Regions from separate parts of the Streptomyces sp. R35 genome, predicted to be linked through region 2. Evidence: riboswitches for the same ligand, from Rfam matches in the RefSeq annotation. Region 2 holds a riboswitch; each other region holds the start of a gene.
The links. Region 2 has a riboswitch for cyclic di-AMP ahead of AB5J50_RS30845 (NlpC/P60 family protein). Riboswitches for the same ligand answer to the same signal wherever they lie in the genome.
Positions count from the first base shown of each region.

Region 1: linked by a shared signal. The riboswitch ahead of AB5J50_RS24300 (M23 family metallopeptidase) and the one ahead of AB5J50_RS30845 (NlpC/P60 family protein) in region 2 are both predicted to bind cyclic di-AMP.
Region 3: linked by a shared signal. The riboswitch ahead of AB5J50_RS29620 (transglycosylase SLT domain-containing protein) and the one ahead of AB5J50_RS30845 (NlpC/P60 family protein) in region 2 are both predicted to bind cyclic di-AMP.

Region 1 is NZ_CP163440.1:5,313,333-5,318,137, forward strand. It holds gene AB5J50_RS24295 (aldo/keto reductase) at 150-1,094, opposite strand; gene AB5J50_RS24300 (M23 family metallopeptidase) at 1,260-2,300, opposite strand; cyclic di-AMP (ydaO/yuaA leader) riboswitch at 2,312-2,469, opposite strand; gene AB5J50_RS24305 (PP2C family protein-serine/threonine phosphatase) at 2,703-3,914, opposite strand; tRNA gene AB5J50_RS24310 (tRNA-Met) at 4,027-4,100, opposite strand; gene AB5J50_RS24315 (dihydrofolate reductase family protein) at 4,376-4,805, opposite strand, start outside.
Region 2 is NZ_CP163440.1:6,764,651-6,769,455, reverse strand. It holds gene pcrA (DNA helicase PcrA) at 1-944, opposite strand, end outside; gene AB5J50_RS30850 (ScyD/ScyE family protein) at 1,020-2,102, opposite strand; cyclic di-AMP (ydaO/yuaA leader) riboswitch at 2,359-2,532, shown strand; gene AB5J50_RS30845 (NlpC/P60 family protein) at 2,540-3,706, shown strand; gene AB5J50_RS30840 (tellurite resistance/C4-dicarboxylate transporter family protein) at 3,804-4,781, shown strand; gene AB5J50_RS30835 (hypothetical protein) at 4,759-4,805, opposite strand, start outside.
Region 3 is NZ_CP163440.1:6,512,139-6,516,943, forward strand. It holds gene AB5J50_RS29610 (HAD family hydrolase) at 1-715, shown strand, start outside; gene AB5J50_RS29615 (GNAT family N-acetyltransferase) at 801-1,238, shown strand; gene AB5J50_RS29620 (transglycosylase SLT domain-containing protein) at 1,251-2,000, opposite strand; cyclic di-AMP (ydaO/yuaA leader) riboswitch at 2,006-2,165, opposite strand; gene AB5J50_RS29625 (hypothetical protein) at 2,436-2,765, opposite strand; gene AB5J50_RS29630 (CocE/NonD family hydrolase) at 2,799-4,796, opposite strand.

The DNA of each region.
Region 1 (4,805 bases), 1.5 Mb from region 2:
CCCCCGCCGCCCCTACCCGTCCCATCCTTCTGGGGCTCCGCCCCAGACCCCGTAGGCCGGTTCGTCGGCTGCGGGCCGGTGGGGGCCGTTCGCGCAGTTCCCCGCGCCCCTAAAAGGGGCGCGGGGAACTGCGCGAAAGCCGGGAGCTGCTACGCCGAGGCCTCCGTCAGCTTCCCGAGGTCGCCGTCCGTCAGGACCAGGTCCGCCACCCCCAGCAGCGCCGGCAACTGCTCCACCGTCCGCGCCGAAGCAATCGGTGCCGCGACCGTCGGCTGGGCGGCCAGCCACGCCAGCGCGACCGTGGCCACCGGGACCTCGTGGGCCTGGGCAACCTCGTCGAGGGCGGCCAGGACCCGGACACCGCGCTCGGAGTCGAGGTGGCGTGCCGCGCCCGCGGAGCGAGGCGAGTCGACCGTCGCGCCCGGGCGGTACTTGCCGGTGAGGAAGCCGGAGGCGAGCGCGAAGTACGGGACGGCGGCGAGGCCGGTGCGGGAGGCGAGATCCTGGAGCGGGCCCTCGTAGGTGTCGCGCGAGACGAGGTTGTAGTGCGGCTGGAGGGCGACGTACCGCGCGAGGCCCTCGCGGTCGGAGAACTCCAGGGACTCCTGGAGCCGCTCGGGCGAGATGTTGGAGGCGGCGATGTGGCGTACCTTGCCGGCCTTCACCAGTTCGTCGAGCGCACCGATGATCTCCTCGACCGGCACCTCCGGCTGGTCGAAGTGCGTGTAGTAGAGGTCGATGTGGTCGGTGTCCAGGCGGCGCAGGGACGCCTCGGCCGCGGCCTTGATGTTGGCGCCGGACAGCCCCGGGAACTCGGGGTGCTGGCTGACCTTGGTGGCGACCACGATGTCGGAGCGGTTCCCGCGTGCCTTGAGCCACTTGCCGATGATGGTCTCGGACTCGCCGCCCTTGTTGCCCTCGATCCACGACGAGTACTGGTCGGCGGTGTCGAGGAAGTTGCCGCCGGCGGCCGCGTACGCGTCGAGCACGGCGAAGGACTGTGCCTCGTCGGCGGTCCAGCCGAACACGTTGCCGCCCAGGGAGAGCGGGAAGACCTCGAGGTCGGACGAGCCAAGCTTGCGGAGAGAAGTCATGATCAGCTTCAACGCCCGCACGGGATGACTGTATTCCAGACAAACCGGACCGGCAGCCCTGACGTCGGGGGGTTGTCGTCAGGACCGCCGGGGATCAGGAAAAGAACGGCGCCGGCCTAAAAAGAAGCCGACTCCAGGAGAAGCCGGCCTCAAGAGGAACCGGTCTCAGGGATTGAGCCCCTTGCTGAGCAGCCACGCCATCGGGTCGATCGCGGTGGCGGCGCCGTCGGGGTGGACCTCAAGGTGCAGGTGCGGCCCGGTGACATTGCCCGTCGCGCCCACGCGCCCGATGACGTCGCCCGTGGCGACCTTCTGCCCCACGCTGACGCTGATCGACGACTGGTGGCAGAACCACAGCTCCGTACCGTCGTCGAGGGTGAGGATCGTGCGGTAGCCGTACGCGCCCGCCCAGCCCGCCTCGGTGACGGTGCCGCTGTGGATCGCCTTGATCAGGGTGCCGGTGGGCGCGGCGAAGTCGAGGCCCGTGTGGTAGCCGGAGGACCACATGGAGCCGGCGTCGCCGAAGCGCCCGGTCAGCGTGTACGAGGAGGTGGGCAGCGAGTAGCTCTTGGCGAGCTCGGCGAGACGCTTGGCCTCGGCGGCCTGCCTGGCTTCCTCGTCCGCCTTCTTCTTGGCGGCGGCGGCCTTGGCCTCGGCGTCGTCCTGCTGCTTGGCGGCGAGCGCGACGGCCTGCTTCGCGGCGGCGGCCTCGGCGGCCTCCTGGGCCGCGCTGTCGACCTGGTCCTGCTGCGACTCGGCCTGCTGGATGATGCGGGCGCGCAGCGCCTCACCCGCGTCGGTGCTGCCCTGCGCGGTGTCGGCGCTGGTCAGGCCGGCGGTGGTGAGCGGGGTGGAAGAGCCCTTGGGCGTGGCGGAATCGCCGTCGGATATCAGGGCCTTGGCGGATTCGGTGACCGACGACAGGTCGGGCAGCGAGATCGACACCGGCGGCTTGCCGGGCGCCGCGGTGGCCATGCCACCCGCGCCCACGGCGGCTATGACGCCGACGCCGAGAACCGTGGAGCTGCGGGCGAGTCCCCCACCGCGCTGCTTGCTGACGCGGTGCCGGCCGCGAACGGGACGGACGGAATCCTCAGTGGGGTTCCACTCCTCCCAAGGCCCCTCGTCGTTGCCGTAGGCGTAGCCGAAGGGCTGTGTGTCGTTCGGCGCGAACGAGGTTGGCTGGGCAGGCCGGTTGGACGCCACGTGGGCGCACTCCTTTCCTTCCTTCTCGCCTACCGGGTTAGCTGACGGGTTCGGAGCAGGAAGGTCTCCTACGCGCGTATACCTGTCGTGTTCCCACGACGGATTACGCTCGATTCACCCCAAGTTGGTGGTTCCCCGGTTCCCTTGCGGGATTCGGCGCGTGCGCACGGAGCCATCTCTTGTGACGGCTGGGACGACCGCGCTGCGTTATCGAACGTTAATAGACCCGGGTACCGGATTCCAAGCTGTTCGGACTGATCGTTAACGCTTTTGGCCAGGACTTTGGGGTCACCACTGGCGTAAACCGGGCGAGTTGACCACGCTTCATCGACGTCGATTCAGCTGATGGTGTGTCAGCTGTTATGCGGAGGGACACCGTCCGATCACCCCTTGTGACAACGATCAAGAACCCCCCTCGGCCAACTCCCCCGGACGCCGTACGGCGAGCAGCGCCATGTCGTCCGTCAGGGCGCCGCCCGTGTGCCGGCGGACCTCCTCGGCCAGGGCGGTCAGCAGAGCGTCGGGCCCGGGGAAGGCGCGGCCGACGAGACGCGGGGCGGGATCGTAGAACTCCCCGCGCTCGTCGCGGGACTCGGACAGGCCGTCGGTGTGGAGGAGCAGCGTGGCTCCCCGCGGGAATACGGCCGCCACCGCCCGGTCGGGCCAGGTGCCCAACTCGCCCATGCCGAGCGGCAGCGCGGGATCCTCGGTGGCGAGCGCGACGAGCGTGCCGTCCGCGTGCAGGAGCAGCGGCGGGGGATGGCCGCGGTTGACGATCCGTACGACGTCCGCGTCGTGCGGGATCTCCGCGAGTACGGCCGTCGTGAACCCCTCGAAGGCGTCCAGGCCGTCCCGCCGGGTCCCCTCGCGGGCCAGCGCCCGCTCAAGACGGCAGGCGACCGCCTCCAGCGTCGCCTCCTGCTCGGCCGCCTCCCGGAACGCCCCGATCACCACCGCTACGGCGGCCACCGCGCCCATCCCCTTCCCGCGTACGTCGCCCACCACCAGCCGTACGCCGTGCGGGGAGTCCTGCACTGCGTACAGATCGCCGCCGATGAACGCGTCCGCCTGCGCCGCCTCGTACCGCGCCGCGACCTCCAGACCGCCGATCCGCTCCTCGGGCTCCGGCAGCACCGCGCGCTGCACGGACTCGGCGATCTCGCGGACCGAGGCGAGCCGTTCGTCGCTGCGGCGGACGAGGATGTTGATGAGCACGGCCAGGACGGCGGCCGTGGCCACGGTGGCCGATTCGGTGACCGAGTCGACGTTCAGGACGATGTCGAGCTTGAGGTGGACCGCGAAGACGGCGGCGAGGGCGAGGATGCCGGTGAGGACGGTGCCGCGCAGTGAGTAGAGGGGCGCGGCCACGAGGGGGGCGGCTGTGAAGAGGGGGGCCGCGGTGAAGTCCGACGGGGTGACGTAGTCGTAGACCGCTCCGACGGCGATGAGCAGTGCGGGAAGTGTCCGGACGAAGGCCCGTGCGTTCGAGATCCTGCGGCGGGCCGGGTCCGTCGGGACGGGGGTGGCCCCCGGGGCGGGATCGGGCGCGGGTACGGGTACGGGGCTGTCGGTCCGCTGCTCGTCTGCTTGCTGCCCCACTCGTTCAGGGTTCATGGAGTGAGGGGCCGGGGCGAGCGGTGTGGACCGACCGGGGGACGTGGGACGCAGGTCCGCATGCACCAAGGGCCGGAACTCGTGAATCCGAGTTCCGGCCCTTGGCCTTCAGTAGCGGGGACAGGATTTGAACCTGCGACCTCTGGGTTATGAGCCCAGCGAGCTACCGAGCTGCTCCACCCCGCGTCGTTAAAACCAGTGTACGCCATCCGCGGGACCCCCAGCACCCACGTTCCCCAGCACCGGTTTCTCGCCCCCCGAGCCCCGCTTAAAAGATTGCGCAGTTCCCCGCGCCCCTAAAGACAAAAGACGGGGGCGGCCTGGACGCTTTTAGGGGCGCGGGGAACTGCGCGAGCAACCCCCACCGGCCCGCAGCCGACGAACTACCCCCGGGGGTCGAAGGGGCAGAGCCCCTGGGGATGGGACGGGTAGGGGCGGCGGGGGCGAGGAAACCGCCGGGCCTAGCCCAAGAGGTGACGGTTGGGGGCGGTCGCGCGTTGCTCGTACTCCGGGAGTACGACGACATCGGCACCCTCGGCTGCCAGCAGCGCGTTACCGTCGGCGCCGGCGACGAACGTGTCCGGCTCGCGCCAGGCGGTGACAACCCGCCGTACCCCCGCGTCGAGAATCAGGCGGGCACACGGCGCGGGCCGGGAGGCGCGGCGGGCGCACGGCTCCAGACTGCTGTACACCGTGGCGGAGCCGAGACGCGGGTCGGCGGGGTCGATCTTGGCGAGCGCCGCCTCCTCGGCGTGGACCACGGAATCGTCCCCCTCACGGGAGTGGCCCCGGGCCAGCTCGGTCCCGTCGGCGGCCACGACCACCGCCCCCACACTGAACGCGGTCTCCGAGGGCGGACACAACTCCGCCAGCTCACACGCGAGCCCCAGC
Region 2 (4,805 bases):
CCCACCACGCACAGCTCGCCGGGGTCGCTGTCGGCGGGCCCCACCAGCTCCCTGACCAGGGCGTACTGCGCGTGGTTGGTGTCCTGGTACTCGTCGACCATGACGTGGCGGAAGCGGCGGCGGTAGTGCTCGGCGACGTCCGGGAAGGCGCGCAGCAGATTGACCGTCGTCATGATCAGGTCGTCGAAGTCGAGCGCGTTGGCCTCGCGCAGCCGCGACTGGTACATCGCGTAGGCCTGGGCGAGGGTCTTCTCGAAGCCGTCGGCGGCCTGGCCCGCGAAGTCCTCCTCGTCGATCAGCTCGTTCTTCAGGTTCGAGATCTTGGCGCTGAACGACTTCGGCGGGAAGCGCTTGGGGTCGAGGTCCAGGTCGCGGCAGACCAGGGCCATCAGGCGCTTGCTGTCGGCGGCGTCGTAGATCGAGAAGGAGGAGGTGAAGCCGAGCTTCTTGCTCTCGCGGCGCAGGATCCGCACACACGCGCTGTGGAAGGTCATCACCCACATCGCACCCGCGCGCGGGCCGACGAGGTGCTCGACGCGCTCCTTCATCTCGCCCGCGGCCTTGTTGGTGAAGGTGATCGCGAGGATCTGGCCGGGGTGGACATTGCGCTCGGCCAGCAGATACGCGATCCGGTGCGTGAGCACACGGGTCTTGCCGGAGCCCGCGCCGGCCACGATGAGCAGCGGGGCGCCGGAGTGCACCACGGCCGCCCGCTGGTTCTCGTTCAGCCCGTCCAGCAGCGCCGCCGCGTCCACGGCGGGCCGGGGCGCGCCGTCGCGGTAGTACGCGTCCCGGTCCGGCGGCACGTCGAACTTCCCGCCGAACAGATCGTCCGGAACGGGCTCCGGTACGTGATCGTCCTCGGGCGGCGGCGGGGGCTCTTCCTCGTGGGCCCGTGAGGGCTTGAGGTCCGCCAGGAAGCTGTCATCAAAGAGGCTGCTCATCGCTCTCCGAGTCTAGGCCGCCCCACTGACAGCCCGCCGCCACCCTGAAAACTCGACCGGAAGTGGTGACGCGGCTCAGAAGCCCAGGATCTTCCAGAGCTGTCCGCCCGGCGTCTTCTTGCCCTCCAGCACCGTTCCGTTACGGTCGGCGATCGACCAGGCCGAGACATAGACCTTGCCGTCGTACGGGTCCACGGCCACGCCCGCCGGGAACGGCACCCGCACATTCGTACGTTTCCCGTGTGCGACCTTGGTCACCAGGCTCGCGAACAGTTGGCTGACGTACAGATCGCCGCTCCGGTTGAAGGCGATGCCGGTGATCGATCCGAAGCCGCTCTTCCAGCCGAGGATCTTTCCGGTGGCCGGGTCGACCTTCCAGACGCGGGCGGTGGGCTTGGTGGCCTCGCCGTTCAGCTCGCCTGCATAGAGGCTGCCGTCGGGGCCGAGGGCCAGCGAGGTCGGGACCGACTCGTGCTTGTCGTGGTCCGGGAAGACGGTGAACGGGCGGGCCTTGCCGTCGGGCGAGACGGCCACCAGGTCGTTCCCGGCCGCGTCGGCGACGATCTTGCGGCCGTCCGCGAGCGCGAGAACGGCGTACGGGTTGGAGTCGACGGCCGTCTTGTGCGGGTTGTACCTGAGCTCGACGGCGGAGATGTCGGCGGCGATCGTCGCCTTGCCGGGGGCGACGCAGAGCAGCTTGCCGAGCTTGTTCCAGGGCGGGCCCGTGGGCACCCCGGCCTCGGGCGGGGCCCAGGTCTCGACGCCCCAGACGCTGCCGTTCAGTGCGGAGACGCCGTCCAGGCCGGTCGCGAAGCCACCGTCCTTGGCGGCGCCCGAGGGCAGCCCGTCCACCACCCGGTAGTGCTTCCAGGCGCCGCCGTCCCAGAAGACCTTGGTTACGGCGGCCGTGGTGCCGATGCAGGTCTCGTCGCTCTCAGGCCCGCCGCCGAGGCACTTCTTGCCGCCCCGGCCGGCCTCGGCGACGTACAGCTGCCCGTTGTCGTACGAGAGCTGGCGCGGATTGTCGAGGCCCGTCGCGATGACGCGGACGACGGGCTTGCCCGCGGCGTGCCCGCCGGTGGCGCTCGCGGGCGCGACGGCTCCCGTGACTGCGAGAGCGACTCCCGTGGCGACGACGAATGCCTTGCGCTTCCTCATGGCCATACCCCCCTTTACCCACCCCCACGGCATCCGACCGTGACTGGCTGGAAGGTAGCGCCCGGAACGGGGCGGACGACGCCACTCCTGACAAGTCACCACAGATCACTCCGGATTGACCGCGCGGGGTGACGCCCAGGGCAAAGGTCACGAAAATGTATCGGGCATATCGCACATCAAACTTCACACGGGCCACACGAGTTGGCTAGCGTGCCGGGCAGGCCGTTCGACCCGCACCGGCGAACATCGCCGGGCCGTGCGGCCTCCGCCGAGTTCGGCGCGCCCTCGCGGCAGCCGGAGCCGGGGACCCAACCGACCTTGGGGTGAATCGGTCCACCTGCCTTGTGGGGCAAGGACCGTAGGGCAAACCTTCCGGAACCACCCGCCCGAACCCGACAGCTAACTCGGTAGGCGGATGACGGAAGGAGTCGCCTCTCTTGGCGTCGCATCGCACACCGCGTCCTACGGGTACGCGCGTAGCAGGCATACGGACCCCCGCCGCCCTGGCGACGGCGGCGCTCACCTCGGTGGCCCTGCTCTCCCAGACGGCGAACGCCGCGCCCTCGGCCGAGCCCAGGCCGAGCCTCGAAGAAGTCGAGAAGAAGGTCAACGACCTTTACCACCAGGCCGAGTCGGCCACCGAGAAGTACAACGCGGCGAAGGAGAAGACCTCCAAGCAGCGCAAGAAGGTCGACAGGCTCCTCGACGACGTCGCCAAGCGCACCGAGAAGCTCAACACCTCGCGCGAGGAGCTGGGTTCGTTCGCGGCGGCGCAGTACCGCACCGGGGCCTCCGCCCCCGACACCGCGACCCTCCTGCTCGCCGACGACCCGCAGGACTACTTCGACCAGACCCAGCTGATGAGCCGTCTGACCACCCGCCAGAAGGCGGCCGTCGACGACTACATCACGGAGCAGGCCGCCACCACGAAGAAGCGCGCGGAGGCCTCCAAGAGCCTGCAGACGCTGACCACCTCGCAGAGCGCGCTCAAGACGTCCAAGGCAGACGTTCAGAAGAAGCTCTCCGCGGCCCGCGAACTGCTCTCGGATCTGACCGCCCAGGAGAAGGCGCGGCTCGCGGCGATCGAGAAGAAGAAGCAGGAGGAGGCCGACCGCAAAGCGGCCGAGCTGGCACAGCAGCAGGCGGCCGCGGCGAAGGCGGCGGCCGAGAAGGCGGCCCAGCAGGAGTCGTCGTCGAGCACCTCGACCGGTTCGTCGAGCTCGACCACCACCGACTCCTCGTACGCCACCAAGGCCGCCAAGGCCATCGCCTTCGCCCGCGCCCAGATCGGCAAGCCGTACGTCTGGGGCGCGACGGGCCCCGGCTCGTACGACTGCTCCGGACTCACCCAGGCCGCCTGGAAGGCCGCCGGCGTCACACTGCCGCGCGTCACAACCGACCAGGTGAACGCAGGCACGACGGTCTCCCTCTCCGACGCCCAGCCCGGCGACCTGGTCTTCTTCTACGACGACGTCAGCCATGTGGGTCTCTACATCGGCAACGGCATGATGATCCACGCGCCGAAGCCGGGTGCGTACGTCCGCGAGGAGTCGATCTACTACGGCGGGACCTCGATCATCCACAGCGTGGTGCGTCCTGCGTAACGCGTTCTTGCGGGCCACGCGCGCGTGAGGCTTGTCATCGGCCACGCGCGCGCGTGCCCCGCGGGCAACCGGCCCGAAGATCCCTAGCATCGGCCCCATGCCAGCAGCCGTCTCCCCGCTCCGCACCTGGTGGGCCCAGCGGCCGCCCGCCGCCGGTGCCGCCGTCATGGCCACCGGCATCATCTCGGTCGGGCTGCATCTGACCGGCTACGAGACCCTGTCCCGCATCGCGCTGGCCCTGACGTCCGCCGGCTGGCTCGCGCTCGCCGCGGACTTCGTCGTCCGGCTGGTGCGGGAGCGGGAGCGGTGGGTGGAGGAGGCGGGCACACCGGCCGGGCTCACCGCCGTCGCGGCGACCACCGTGCTCGGTACGGGGCTGTCAGCACTGGGGTGGCAGGGGCCGGCCGAGGCCCTGCTCGCGCTGTCGGCCGTCCTCTGGCCGGTGCTGCTCCTCAACGTCATACGGCACTGGAAGCGCCGTATGACGGGAGTCGTGTTCCTCGTGTGTGTGGCCACGCAGGGGCTCGCGGTGCTGGGCGCCACGCTCGCCGCGGCCGTGGGCCCGGAGTGGCTCGCGCATACGGCGCTGGTGCTGTTCTGGCTCGGGATCGCCCTCTACGGGGTGGCGCTCGCGCACTTCGACCTCAGGGAGGTGGCCCGGGGCGCCGGGGACCACTGGGTCGCGGGCGGCGCGCTCGCCATCTCGGCGCTGACCGGGGCCAAGCTCATCGCCGCGCGCCACGTGAACCCGTACCTGTGGAACAACGACGACCAGGGCGTCCTGCGCGCCGTGACCGTCGCGCTGCTGGTGCTCGACCTCGCCTGGTACTGCGTCCTCGCCGTCGCGGAGCTGGTGTGGCGTAGACCCCAGCACGACGTACGGCGCTGGGCGTCCGTCTTCCCGATGGGGATGACGGCGGTGGCGACCCTGTCGGTCGCGACCGCCCTCGACGTCCCCTGGCTCAAGGGGCCGGGGCAGGTGCTGCTGTGGATCGCGGTGGCGGCGTGGCTGGCCGTCGCGGCGGGAGCCGTGCGGTCGTCCGCCGTGGCCATCAGGTCCAGAGCACCGCGATGAAGATGTTCGCGGTGGTCAGCAGCC
Region 3 (4,805 bases), 250 kb from region 2:
GGCGAGAGCCACGGCTGAGGGGGCCCGGCATCTGGTGGTGACGGGACGGCCGGCGCCGAGGGTCCGACCGCTCCTCGACGAACTCGGCGGCGAGGGGCTGGCGGTGTGCGGGCAGGGGGCGCAGTTGTACGACGCCGGGGCGGACCGTCTGCTGTGGTCGGTGACCCTGGACAGGGAGCTGGCGGAGACCGCGCTGGGCAAGATCGAGGCGGAGGTCGGGCTGCTCTACGCGGCGGTGGACCAGGACGGCGTGGACGGACTGACGCTGATCGAGCCGGGGTATGTGATGCCGCATCCGACGCTGCCGGCGGTGCGGGTGCGGCGGCGCGACGACCTGTGGACGGAGCCGATCAGCAAGGTGTTGCTCCGTCACCCCTCCTTGTCCGACGACGAGTTGGCGTCGGCGGCGCGCGGAGTGGTGGGTTCCCTGGCGACGGTCACCATGTCGGGGCCGGGCACCGTCGAACTTCAGCCATGTGGCGTGACCAAGGCGACGGGGCTCGCCCTCGCCGCCGAACACCTCGGGCTCGGCCCCGCCACCACCCTCGCCTTCGGCGACATGCCCAATGACATCCCGATGTTCGACTGGGCCGCCCACGGTGTCGCCATGGCCAACGCCCACCCGGAACTCAAGGCGGTGGCCGACGAGGTGACCTTGTCGAACGAGGACGACGGGATCGCCGTGGTGCTGGAGCGGCTGTTCGAGGGCCGTTAGGCCCGGCCGCGCCGACACCTCCGTCCCGCTTCTGTCCCGCTGTCGCGACCCTGCGGTCCGGGAGGCGGCCGATACGCTCCGGCGCATGAGCGTTCAGGTGGAGATCATCCGGGAAGCGAGTCAAGAACTTGTCGACGCCTTCGGCCGGTTGCTGCCGCAGCTGTCCTCGACCGCCAAGCCACTCGACCGCGAGGCGGTCGAGCGGATGGTGTCCTGCGATGCGAACACGGTGCTGGTCGCCCGGGCGGCGGGCGAGATCGTCGGCACGCTGACCCTGGTACTGCTTCCCGTGCCGTCCGGGCTGCGCGGTCGCATCGAGGACGTGGTTGTGGACGTTGCGGCGCGCGGCCGGGGCATCGCGGCGCTGCTGACTCAGGAAGCTCTGCGGATGGCCCGGGAAGCGGGCGCCCGGACCGTCGATCTGACCTCCCGGCCGGATCGGCCGGCCGCGAACCGGCTGTATGAACGTCTTGGTTTCCAGGCCCGGCAGTCGACGGTCTACCGGTACCTGGTGGACGGGTAGGGGGAGGGCTGGTCAGTAGGCCCCGTTGACGTTGTCGATCGAGCCGTACACCGCCGCCGCGTAGTTGCAGGCCGCCGTGATGTTCGCGACCGGGTCGTAGGGGTTCGTCGACGTGCCGGCGACGTGGTAGGCGTTGAAGGTCGGGTCGATGACCTGGAGGAGGCCCTTGGAGGGGGTGCCGGCGACAGCGTTGGAGTCCCAGTTGTTGATGGCCAGGGGGTTGCCCGAGGACTCGCGCATCACGTTGCGGTAGATGCCGTTATAGGTGCCCGGAATGCCCGACTTGGCCATGATGTCCAGGGACTGCTTGATCCAGCCGTCGAGGTTGTTGGTGTACGTCGTGGCGGAGGCGGGGGTGGTCGTGATTGCCTTCGCCGTCGAGCTCGACGTGGTCGACTTCACGGTCTTCGTGCCCACCGTCAGCGTCAGGCCCGGGCGGATCAGGGCCGGGTTCGCACCGATGACCGCTCTGTTCGCCTCGTACAGCTTCTTCCAGCCGCCGCTCGTGGGGTTCTTCTGCGCGATCGTGGAGAGGGTGTCGCCGGCGGCCACCTTGTAGGTGAGGAGCTGGACCTCCGGAGTCGTGACCGCGGCGGTCTTCGCGACCTGTGCCACCTGTGCCACCTGGGTCGGTGTGGCCGCGTGCGCGCCGGTCGCGCTCACGAGGGGGAGCGCGAGCGCGGCTCCGCTCGTGCCGACGGCGATCATGCCGCGGGTGAGGGTGCTGGTCTTGGGGCGGCGGTGCTTGCCTCGTACGGGCATGGCGCTTTTCCTCTCCGGTGCCTGCGAGGTGAGCTGTCGGGTTCGGGCGGGAGATGCCCGGCCGCGCTGTGGACGCGGCTTCACCCCTAGCCGTTCCGGGGTTCCGGTTCGGCGGCTTACCTGGGTCCCCCGCTCCTGCCGTGCGTGCGTGGGTGGGTGGGGTTTCCGGGCGGCGGCAGGATTCGGCGATCCGCTCGGATCGACGTGAACGTATGCGAGAGCACATGTCGGGAACAAGACCTGATGTCGCAGTGAAGATCGCTTTAGCCCGGATATGGCGAGGGTGAAACGTCCGATTGATCCGGAATTCGATCCTCAACTTGCCTTTTGCAAAGGGGGAAGTCACCGAGGGGGCTCTGGCGCGGGATCCGGCCGGGCGTGACCCAATTCACGCGACTGGGCGGAATTAAAGCGGCAAGACGGGCAACTCGGTCATTACGGTTCGAGCGTCCAGGCGGGGGAGTGCCTCGGCGGAGCCGGGCGGACCTCCCACACGGAGAGATCCGTGTCGGGGTCGTCGTCGGGGAGGCGGCCCGCGTTGGGCTTGAAGTAGAGGCCGTAGCCCCAGTATTCGGGAAGCTCGTGGCACATCAGGTCGGGATACGGCTCGAACTTCTGCCCCTCGTATGCCCTGTTGATCCTCGCCACGGCCTCCGCCCGCGAGATCCCGAAGCGCGTGACCATCTCCTGGGCCATCTCACGGAAGTACGCGAGCATGCCCTCGTCGAGGTCCATCAGGAATTCCCCGGTCCGCGATCGCGCCATGGTGCGATCGTTCCCCATGGCGCCCCTGGGCCTCTAGCCCGCCGTTCTGGGAATCCTCTTCTCCCACGTCCGGTGGAAGACCACCTCGTCGCCGTCCTTGCAGATCACCTCGTTGGAGGTGATGAAGTCCTCGGCGTCACAGGTGATGTCGGACGTCGTGGACACCCGCGCGTCCCAGGGCAGGTCCGGGCGGTGGAGGCGGACCGACCAGGTCGAGCGGGCGCGGGCCGACAGGGGGTCGGAGGCGTCGATCGTGTACGTCTCCAGCGCGTCCTCGGTGAATTCGAGGCCGTCGGGGTACACGCGCGTGCCGCCGTAGCGCGGGTCCACCTCCAGACGCCAGGTGCCGGCGGCCACGTCATGGACGACCAGGCGTTCCGGACGGGGTTCGTCCAGCGTCGCGGGGACGACGACTCCCAGGGGCTCGGACTGCTCCGGTTCCTCGAACGTGAGGGAGGGCGTCGACTCCTTTGCCCGCAGCGGGAGTTCCAGCGTGCTGCCCGCCGGGTCCAGGGTGAAGCCGGCCTCCGAGCCCGGCTGGGGCCAGATCCAGGGCCAGTACGCCGAGGAGACGGAGAGGCGGATGCGGTGGCCCGCCGGGAACGCGTAACCGATGCTGTTCAGGTCGAAAACCACGTCCTCCGTAGCGCCCGGTTTCCAGGAAACCGCCTGGTCACGGCCATAGCGCGCTGACAGGTTCAGCACACCTCGGGTGACGAGTGTCGAGGCTCCGTCGGGGGCCACGTCGCAGAGGCGGGCGATCACCTGACCCCGGGGGGTCGAGGACGTCAGCCGCAGCCGGACCACCGGACGGCCCAACACCCAGGTGTCCTCCGGCACTTCGAACTCGAAGCACGCCGATCTGGCGTCCTCCTCCCGCTGGTCCGGCGGCAGATCCGCGTCGTTCCCGAAGGGGAAGAAGCGGCCCGCGTCCACCCCCGTGTGCTGGGGGGAACGGACCAGGACCGGCGCCCCCTGGAGCGCGTACGAGACCGGGGTCACCGAGGGGGAGGGCCAGGCGGGGTCACCCACCCAGCGGCCGGGCAGGGACGGGTACGTCGTCGCCGGGGGGTGCGCGTCCATCACGTACGAGCGGAGCACGGGAGTGGACATGGCGCCGGTGTCCTTGTCCCGGAGCCAGTGGTCCCACCAGCGCAGGGTCTCCTGGAGGAAGCCGATCGCCGGGCCCGGTGGCAGGCCCCGGTCCGGGTACTGGTGCGACCAGGGGCCGATCAGGCCTCGTACGCGGTCGGGCGGCAGGTTCTCGACCAGGCGCAGCACCGTGTCGCGGTACGGGTCGTGCCAGCCGCCGACCGCCAGGACCGCCGCGCGGATGGCGCCGTAGTCCTCGCAGGCGCTGCCGTGGCGCCAGTACGCGTCCCGGGTCTGGTGGGACAGCCAGGTGTGGACGAACGGGTCGACCGCCTCCAGGCGCTTCACCCACATGTCCCGCCACATCACCTCGCCCACGTGCACCGGGTCGGGTGGGCGGGAGACGAAGGCGAGCATCGTGGCCGCCCAGGCGTGCATGTCGACGGCGAGGACGGAACCTCCCATGTAGTGCACGTCGTTGTCATAGCGGTCGTCCGTCGAGCAGACCGTGACGATCGCCTTGAGCGGCTCGGGCGCGAGGGCCGCGATCTGGAGGGAGTTGAAGCCGCCCCAGGAGATCCCGAACATGCCGACCTTGCCGCTGCACCAGGGCTGGGCGGCCAGCCAGTCGACGACCTCCACCCCGTCGGCCAGCTCCACCTGCGAGTACTCGTCCGTCGGCATGCCCTCCGAGTTGCCGTGACCGCGGACGTCCACGCGGACGGAGGCGTAGCCGTGGCCCGCGTACCAGGGATGGCGTTGCCAGTCGCGGGGCGCGGTCCAGTCCGTGAGGCGGTACGGGAGGTATTCGAGGAGGGCGGGTACGGGCTCGTCGGTCAGCGGGCGCCAGATCCGGGCGTACAGACGGGTGCCGTCCGGAAGGGGGATGAGGACGTCCTCGTGAGTCGTCTCGTAGGGGAAGGACGTACGGATGTGCATGAGTGTCAC